2 regions of the Clostridium paraputrificum AGR2156 genome follow, and region 2 is predicted to be linked to the other one. Evidence: predicted binding sites of a transcription regulator. Region 2 holds the regulator's gene; the other holds the start of a gene.

Region 1 (4,403 bases), on a different contig from region 2:
ATACGATCCTTTTTTGCGAAATCAACTTTTGTAGTTTTATATAAATGTTATTTTTTCTTAGGCTTTTTTACTTCTTTTGAAGCTTCTTTCTTAACTTCATAAGATTTTATATAAATTTCCTTTAATTCACTCATTAATGGGTATCTTGGATTAGCACCTGTACATTGGTCATCAAATGCTTGCTCTACCATTTCATCAAGTGTTGCATAGAATGCATCTTCACTTATACCAGCTTCTTTAATTGTCTTTGGCATATTAACCTTAGCTTGTAATTCCTCTATAGCTTTGATTAATAATTCTACTTTTTCCTCATTAGTAGATCCTCCTAATCCTAGATGATCTGCAATTCTAGCATATCTCCATGATGCATTTGGATATTTATATTGAGCAAATGCTGCTTGCTTAGTTGGTGCATCTGTAGCATTGAATCTTATAACTTCGTTCATTACTAGAGAGTTTGCCATACCATGTGGTAAGTGGTGGAATGCACCTAGCTTATGAGCTAATGAGTGGTTTATTCCTAAGAAAGCATTTGAGAATGCCATACCAGCCATACATGAAGCATGAGCCATTTTTTCTCTAGCTTTAACATTTGTTGTTCCTTCATTATAAGCATCTGGTAAATATTTAAATACTAATCTAATAGCTTCTAAAGCTAATCCATTAGTGTATTCAGACGCCATAATTGAAACATATGCTTCTATAGAGTGAACCAATACGTCTATACCTGCACAAGCTGTTAACCCTTTAGGTGAAGTCATCATTAACTCAGCATCAACTATAGCCATATCTGGAGTTAATTCATAGTCAGCTAATGGATATTTAACCCCTGTAGTTTCATCAGTTATAACTGCGAACGGAGTAACTTCTGATCCTGTTCCTGCTGATGTAGCTATTGAAACCATCATAGCCTTTTGACCCATTGTTGGGAACTTGTAAATTCTTTTTCTAATATCCATAAATGTCATAGCTAAATCATGGAAGTTAACTTCTGGATGTTCATACATAACCCACATAATCTTAGCAGCATCCATAGCTGATCCACCACCAAGAGAGATAATTACATCTGGATTGAAATCTAGCATTTCCTTAGCACCAGCTCTTGCACATCTTAATGTTGGATCTGGTTCAACATCTGAGAATATTTTATATTGTATTCCGTTCTTTTCTAGTACTTCTGTTACTTTATTTGTGTATCCCATTTGGAATAATACTTTATCTGTTACGATGAAGGCTTTCTTTTTGCCCATATCGTGTAATTCTTCAAGAGCTACTGGTAAACAACCATATTTGAAATAAGTCTTTTCTGGAACTCTAAACCAAAGCATATTTTCTCTCCTCTCAGCAATGCTCTTAATGTTAATTAAGTGCTTAGGACCAACGTTTTCTGAAACTGAGTTTCCACCCCATGATCCACATCCTAGTGTTAATGATGGTGCTAACTTAAAGTTAAATAAATCTCCGATAGCTCCTTGTGCTGCTGGCATATTAATTAGAGTTCTAGCAGTCTTCATTCTTTCACCAAATGTTAATATTCTATCTTTTGACTTTATTTGATCTGTATATAGTATTGAAGTGTGTCCCATACCACCTAATTCAATTAATCTATCAGCCTTATCTAAAGCTTCTTCGAATGATTTAGCTTTATACATAGCTAATACTGGTGATAACTTTTCATGCGAGAATGGTTCTTCTAATTCAACTGAAGTTACTTCTCCAACTAAAACCTTAGCTGATTCTGGAACATTCACTCCTGCCATTTGTGCAATCTTATATGCTGATTGACCAACAATATCTGCATTTAGGCCACCTCTATCATTTAAGATTACTTTTCTAACCTTATCTATTTCTTCACCCTTAAGGATGTAAGCTCCTCTATCTGCTAATTCTCTCTTAACTTCATCATAAACTTCTTCTAAAACAACTATTGATTGTTCTGATGCGCATATAACCCCATTATCAAATGTCTTAGATAATAAAATTGAGTTTACAGCCATTTTTATGTGAGCTGTTTCATCTATAATGGCTGGAGTATTTCCTGCACCAACTCCTAAAGCTGGTCTTCCTGATGAGTAAGCAGCCTTAACCATCGCTGGGCCACCTGTAGCTAGTATTATATCTGATTCTCTCATAACATTTCCTGATAGTTCAACTGAAGGTTCATCTATCCATCCGATAATTCCTTCTGGAGCACCAGCTTTAACTGCTGCATCTAAAACGACCTTTGCTGCTGCTATTGTAGCTTTCTTAGCTCTTGGATGCGGACTTATTATTATTGCATTTCTAGTTTTTAAAGCTATTAATGTTTTAAATATAGCTGTTGATGTTGGATTTGTAGTTGGAACTATAGCAGCTATAACTCCTATTGGTTCTGCAATTTTTGTAACCCCAAAAGTTTTATCTTCTTCTAAAACTCCACAAGTTTTCATATCTTTATATTGATTATATATATATTCAGCTGCAAAATGATTCTTTATAACTTTATCTTCAACAATACCCATTCCTGTTTCTTCAACAGCCATCTTTGCAAGCTTAATTCTTGCATTATTTGCTGCCAAAGCTGCTTGTCTGAAAATTTCATCTACTTGTTCTTGAGTATAAGTTGCGAATATCTTTTGCGCCTCTTTTAATTCTTGAATTCTTTTAGTTAATTCTTGTGCATTAGTAACTGCCATCTTTAGTTCCTCCTAAAATTTATATAATAATCATTTGTGATTTTTTTATCATTCTTTCCACACTTTTATTTTATTTTATTGTTTATTTTTTGTCAATGTTTTTTGTTAACTTTTTTAATTTTTATCTAACTTACCCATCAAATAATTGATTTTTTGTAAATATTTTGTCAAACTTATATATTTTTAGGTTCCACAAAAACATTTATATAGCTATGTATGTAGTTTTTTTAACAATATTCTTGTTATAACTATATTTATTTTGTGCATTTACACTTTATATCATTCATTTATATTTAAACTTATTTTTCTATATAATTGATAACTTCCTAACTAAACAAATATAATTAAGTCTTTCACCAATCAAAATATTTACAAATAAAAAGAAGTCCAATATTGGACTTCTTTTAACATTTACATATTTCGATTATTGTTTTGCAAGCTAATTCCATATATGAAACTACAGTAAATTCATATTTACCATGAAAATTATATCCACCAGTAAATATATTAGGACAAGGTAACCCCATAAAAGATAACCTTGATCCGTCTGTTCCTCCTCTAATTGGAACTAATTTAGGAACTATATCTAAAGCTTCCATAGCTTTTTTCGCTCTCTCCATTACTTCTGGATACTCATCAATTATTTCCTTCATATTTTTATATTGATCTTTTAGAATAATTTCTACTGTTCCATCTCCATATTTTGAATTTAGCTTCTCTTTAATATCATTTAATTTATTCTTTCTATTATCTATTCCATCAGTTTCAAAATCTCTCAATATATAAGTTAAAGTTGTACTTTCTACTGAACCTTCAATATCATTTAAATGATAGAATCCTTCATATCCACTTGTATGTTGTGGTGATTCATTTTGTGGTAACTCATTATGGAATTCATATGCTATAAGAATACTATTTTTCATTTTGTCCTTAGCATATCCTGGATGAATGTTGCTGCCATTTACCTTAACTATAGCAGAAGAGGCATTAAAGTTTTCACACTCTAATTCTCCTAACGCTCCACCATCTATTGTATAAGCAAAATCTGCTCCAAACTTTTCTACATCGAAGAAATCTGCACCTCTACCTACCTCTTCATCAGGGGTAAATGCTATTCTTATCTTTCCATGAGAAATCTCTGGATGTTTTATTAAATAGCTCATTGCAGTCATTATTTCTGCAATACCATTTTTATCATCAGCTCCAAGAAGAGTTGTTCCATCAGTTGTAATTATAGTTTCTCCAATTAACTTCTTTAAAACAGGATAACTAGATTCACTTAAATGTATATCTTTATTTAAATATATATTTCCACCATTGTATTCTACTATTTGAGGATTTACACATTCTCCTTTAAAATCTGGAGATGTATCCATGTGAGCTATAAAACCTATAACCGGAACGTTTTCCTTAATATTGCTAGGTAAAGTTGCCATTACATATCCTTTATCATCAAGAGTTACTTCTTTTAACCCCATCTTTTCACATTCATCCTTTAAGATTCTGGCTAAATCTAATTGACAAGCTGTACTTGGAGTAGTTTCACTTCTTTCATCAGATTTTGTATTCACCTTAACATACCTTAAAAATCTTTCTAATAATTCTTCTCTAATCATCAATACTCCTCCTTTAATATATTACATATAATCTTCTGTTTTTGTCTTCATACCTTTCTTATCTAATTGACTTTCTACTACCTCTTTTATTATAGAGTATATTACTGCAAAT
Region 2 (4,403 bases):
ATTATAGTAATTAAACCAGGTGAGAGAGTTCCTTTAGATGGTATTGTTATTGAAGGAAATTCCTCTTTAGATACATCAGCTTTAACTGGTGAATCATTACCAAGAAATATTGAATTAAATGATGAAATATTAGCAGGAGTTATTAATTTAACTGGTGTAATAAGAGTAAAAGTAACAAAAGAATTTGGAGAATCAACTGTATCTAGAATTTTAGAATTAGTACAAAATGCAAGTAGCAAGAAAGCTCAAACAGAAAAGTTTATAACAAAGTTTGCTAGATATTATACTCCAGTAGTAGTACTATCAGCAGTTGCATTAGCTATGATACCACCTCTAGTAGTTGAGGGAGCATTATTCTCGGATTGGGTATATAGAGCATTAATATTTTTAGTAGTATCTTGTCCGTGTGCGTTAGTTGTTTCTATTCCTTTAGGGTTATTTGCTGGAATAGGTGGAGCCTCTAAAAATGGAGTTTTAATAAAAGGTGGAAACTATCTTGAAGCTTTAAAAGATGTGGAAACAGTTGTATTTGATAAAACAGGAACTCTTACAAAGGGTGTATTTAAGGTTGTAAAGATTAATACAAATAATATAGAGGAATCTGAGTTATTGAGAATAGCAGCAACAGGAGAAAGTTTTTCTAATCATCCTATTGCACAATCTATATTGAAAGCCTATGGAAATGAAGTAGACAAATCAATAATATCTAATTATGAAGAAATTTCAGGAAATGGTATTAAGGTTAATATAGATAATAAAGAAGTTTTATTAGGAAACTACAAACTTATGAATTCTAATGGAATCAAATATAATAATAGTGAAGAGATTGGAACAGTGGTTCATGTAGTTGTTGAGGGTGAATATAAAGGTAGCATTGTAATAGCTGACGAGGTAAAAGAAGATTCTAAAGAAGCTATAGAAATGTTGAAAAAGATTGGCGTTAAGAAATGTGTAATGTTAACTGGTGATAATAAGAAGGTGGCAGAAAAAATTGCAGAAGAATTAGGATTAGATGAAGTATATGCTGAATTACTACCAACAGATAAAGTTGTTATGGTGGAAAAGCTATTAAAGGAAAAGTCTGAAAAGGGGAAATTAGCTTTTGTAGGTGATGGTATTAATGATGCCCCAGTTCTAGCAAGAGCAGATGTTGGGGTAGCTATGGGAGGCATTGGATCTGATGCTGCTATTGAAGCGGCAGATGTAGTGCTAATGAGAGATAACCCATCATCATTGGTTGATGCTATAGAGATAGGAAGAAAGACAAATAGAATTTTATGGCAAAATATAATTTTTTCACTTGGTGTTAAAATTGCAGTATTAATTCCAGCAGCTATTGGAATAGCAAACATGTGGGAAGGAGTATTTGCAGATGTAGGGGTTACTTTAATAGCTGTATTAAACTCTATGAGAGCCTTGAGGAAATAAATGGATTTAATATATTTGTTGACAAAGTTTGTCGATAAAAGTATAATTATTAACGTTGAAATTAAAAACTTTCAGGCATGAGGGAGTAGCATGCAGAGATGTTTTATCTCTGTAACAAGGTCAACATACTGATGATATAATCATCTGGCTTTGTTTTAAATTGTGAGACTTATGTATAACGGATTAGGGTTGCGTTATACATAAGTCTTTTTTTATTTTTTAAGAAATTATACTTGCAATTAAATTGGAGATAAGTTTAATATTTAAATGCTAATAAAGTTTATTCTTTAGTGTTTATAATGATAAAAAATGTATAAAATAAAGATGTGCTATTTAGGAGGGAAAATATGAGTGTTATATCTATTTTAATGATAGGATTGGGGTTAGCTATGGATGCTCTAGCTGTTTCGATTACTATTGGTATTAATTCTAATAAAAAAAGTAAAATAAAGATGGCTTTTAAAGCTGGTTTATTTTTTGGTGTTTTTCAAGCTATTATGCCCTTTATAGGTTGGGCTGTAGGCAGAAACTTTACTAAGTATATTGAAATGATGGATCATTGGATAGCTTTTATTTTATTAGCTATTATTGGTGGGAAGATGATTTATGAAGCATTAAAGGGAGAAGAGAGTGAAGAAGAGAAAATTTATTCAAATAAAACATTATTAATATTAGCTATTGCTACTAGTATAGATGCATTGGCCGTAGGAATAAGTTTTGCGTTTTTAAATGTAAATATATTATCATCAATATTAATAATAGGAGTAGTAACAGCTATTTTAAGTTTTATTGCAGTGTATATTGGTGAAAAGTTAGGAGAAATGTTTAAGAGTAGAGCAGAAATATTCGGAGGCATTGTTCTAATTTTAATAGGCTTAAAAATATTGATAGAACATCTTTTGAAATAGTTGTTCAAAAATCGACAAAATTCATGCTTGTTATATTGAAAGTGAAAATATTATTTAAGAAAAGTAATGGATTAATAATTAAGTTTTATGGTAATATAATAAATGGTGTATTAGTTGCGTAAAAAGTAAAGTGTAGAATTTACATAACTTTGTTAAAAAATAGATAAAATTTAGAGAGAAGGTGCAGTATGGAAAAGAAAAAAAATATTTCTATGGCTGTAATTAAACGTCTGCCAAAATATCATAGATATTTAAATGAATTAATGAAAAATGATGTAGATAGAATATCATCAAAAGAATTAGGGGAAAAGATAGGATTTACAGCATCTCAAATACGTCAAGATTTAAATTGTTTTGGTGACTTTGGTCAACAAGGATATGGGTATAATGTTAGAGAATTATACAATCAAATAAGTAGTATTCTTGGACTAAGTCAAGAATATAACACTGTAATTGTAGGTGCAGGTAATATAGGGCAAGCAATTGCAAATTATAAGTTTGATAAGCAAGGTGTAAATTTAGTTGGTATATTTGATGCAAATCCTAAGTTAGTTGGACTTAAAATTAGAGATATTGAAATAAGTGAAATAGATACTTTAAAATCTTTTTTAAGTAAGAACAAAATAGATATAGGAATAATTTGTGTTCCTAGAATAAATGCTCAAAAGGTATGCGATGAAATGGTAGAAGGTGGAGTTAAGGGAATTTGGAACTTTGCCCCTGTAGATTTATCGGTACCAGAGAATGTAAGAGTTGAAAATGTTCATTTAAGTGAAAGTTTGATGACGCTTATTTATTTATTACACAGTAATGAGGAATAAAAATAGGAAAAATATCCTTGGGTATAGCTTATAAATTTAACATAAAATCACAATTTGATATTGAAAAAAATTTAACAAGGTATTATAATCTTAATTGAAGTTTGTTAAAAACTTCAATTATTTTTTTATCTAAGTTTGTTATATTATTAACAAAAAAGATAATAAAAAAGTATTTATTTTCAGAAAATTCGACAGACTCATGCCACTATTTAGTGTATAATATTGGATAGTTTGTAAAATTAAAAAAGATTAAGAAAAATAAGAGTGTAAATAAGGAGGATATGAGGGGATGGAATTGAAAAACGTGCTTCTTGAAAAAGAAGAGCATTTAGCTATTGTTACTATTAATAGACCAAAAGCTTTAAATGCATTAAATTCAGAAACATTAAAGGATCTTGACGCAGTTCTTGAGAATTTAGAAAATGATAGCAATATTTATGCTGTTATATTAACTGGGGCAGGAGAAAAGTCTTTCGTTGCAGGTGCTGATATAGCAGAGATGAGAGATTTAAATGAAGAACAAGGTAAAGAATTTGGAATGCTTGGAAATAAGGTGTTCAGAAGATTAGAAAAGTTAGACAAGCCTGTAATTGCAGCAATATCAGGATTCGCTCTTGGTGGTGGTTGTGAATTATCAATGGCATGTGATATAAGAATAGCTTCAGAAAGAGCAAGATTTGCTCAGCCAGAATCAGGTTTAGGAATAACTCCTGGATTTGGTGGTACTCAAAGACTACCAAGAATAGTTGGTTTAGGAAAAGCGAAAGAAATGATTTATACAGGAGCTATGGTTAAGGCAGATGAAGCTTTAAGAATAGGACTTGTAAATAAGGTAGTTCCTCTAGAAAATCTTATGGATGAAGCTAGAGCTATGGCTAATGCAATAATTGTTAATGCGCCAGTAGCTGTTAAGTTATGTAAGGATGCTATTGATAGAGGTATGCAAGTAGATATAGATAGAGCAATTGAAATAGAGGCAGAAGACTTTGGAAAATGCTTCAGCACAGAAGATCAAACAGAAGGAATGACTGCATTCTTAGAAAAGAGAGCAGAAAAGAACTTCCAAAACAAATAAATTGTTTTTTTAAATATAAGGAGGGTCAAATCAAATGGATTTCGAATTAACTAGAGAACAACAATTAGTACAACAAATGGTTAGAGAATTCGCAGTAAATGAAGTAAAACCAATAGCTGCAGAAATTGATGAAACAGAAAGATTCCCTATGGAAAATGTTCAAAAAATGGC

What was found. The regulator Rex, encoded in region 2, represses fermentation and respiration genes when NADH is low (regulators of the CRP and FNR family bind a similar motif). The targets are predictions, from matches to a motif close to ATTGTTAANNNNTTAACAAT.
Region 1: the regulator Rex is predicted to act here: its motif matches at 2,753-2,772, upstream of adhE (bifunctional acetaldehyde-CoA/alcohol dehydrogenase).

Annotation. Positions count from the first base shown of each region.
Region 1 is NZ_AUJC01000010.1:8,564-12,966, forward strand. Features, by position in the region: gene adhE (bifunctional acetaldehyde-CoA/alcohol dehydrogenase) at 48-2,675, opposite strand; gene pepT (peptidase T) at 3,080-4,291, opposite strand; gene G594_RS0111135 (AI-2E family transporter) at 4,313-4,403, opposite strand, start outside.
Region 2 is NZ_AUJC01000011.1:113,523-117,925, forward strand. Features, by position in the region: gene G594_RS0112570 (heavy metal translocating P-type ATPase) at 1-1,428, shown strand, start outside; gene G594_RS0112575 (manganese efflux pump MntP) at 1,776-2,336, shown strand; gene G594_RS0112580 (redox-sensing transcriptional repressor Rex) at 2,525-3,157, shown strand; gene G594_RS0112585 (short-chain-enoyl-CoA hydratase) at 3,447-4,232, shown strand; gene G594_RS0112590 (acyl-CoA dehydrogenase) at 4,267-4,403, shown strand, end outside.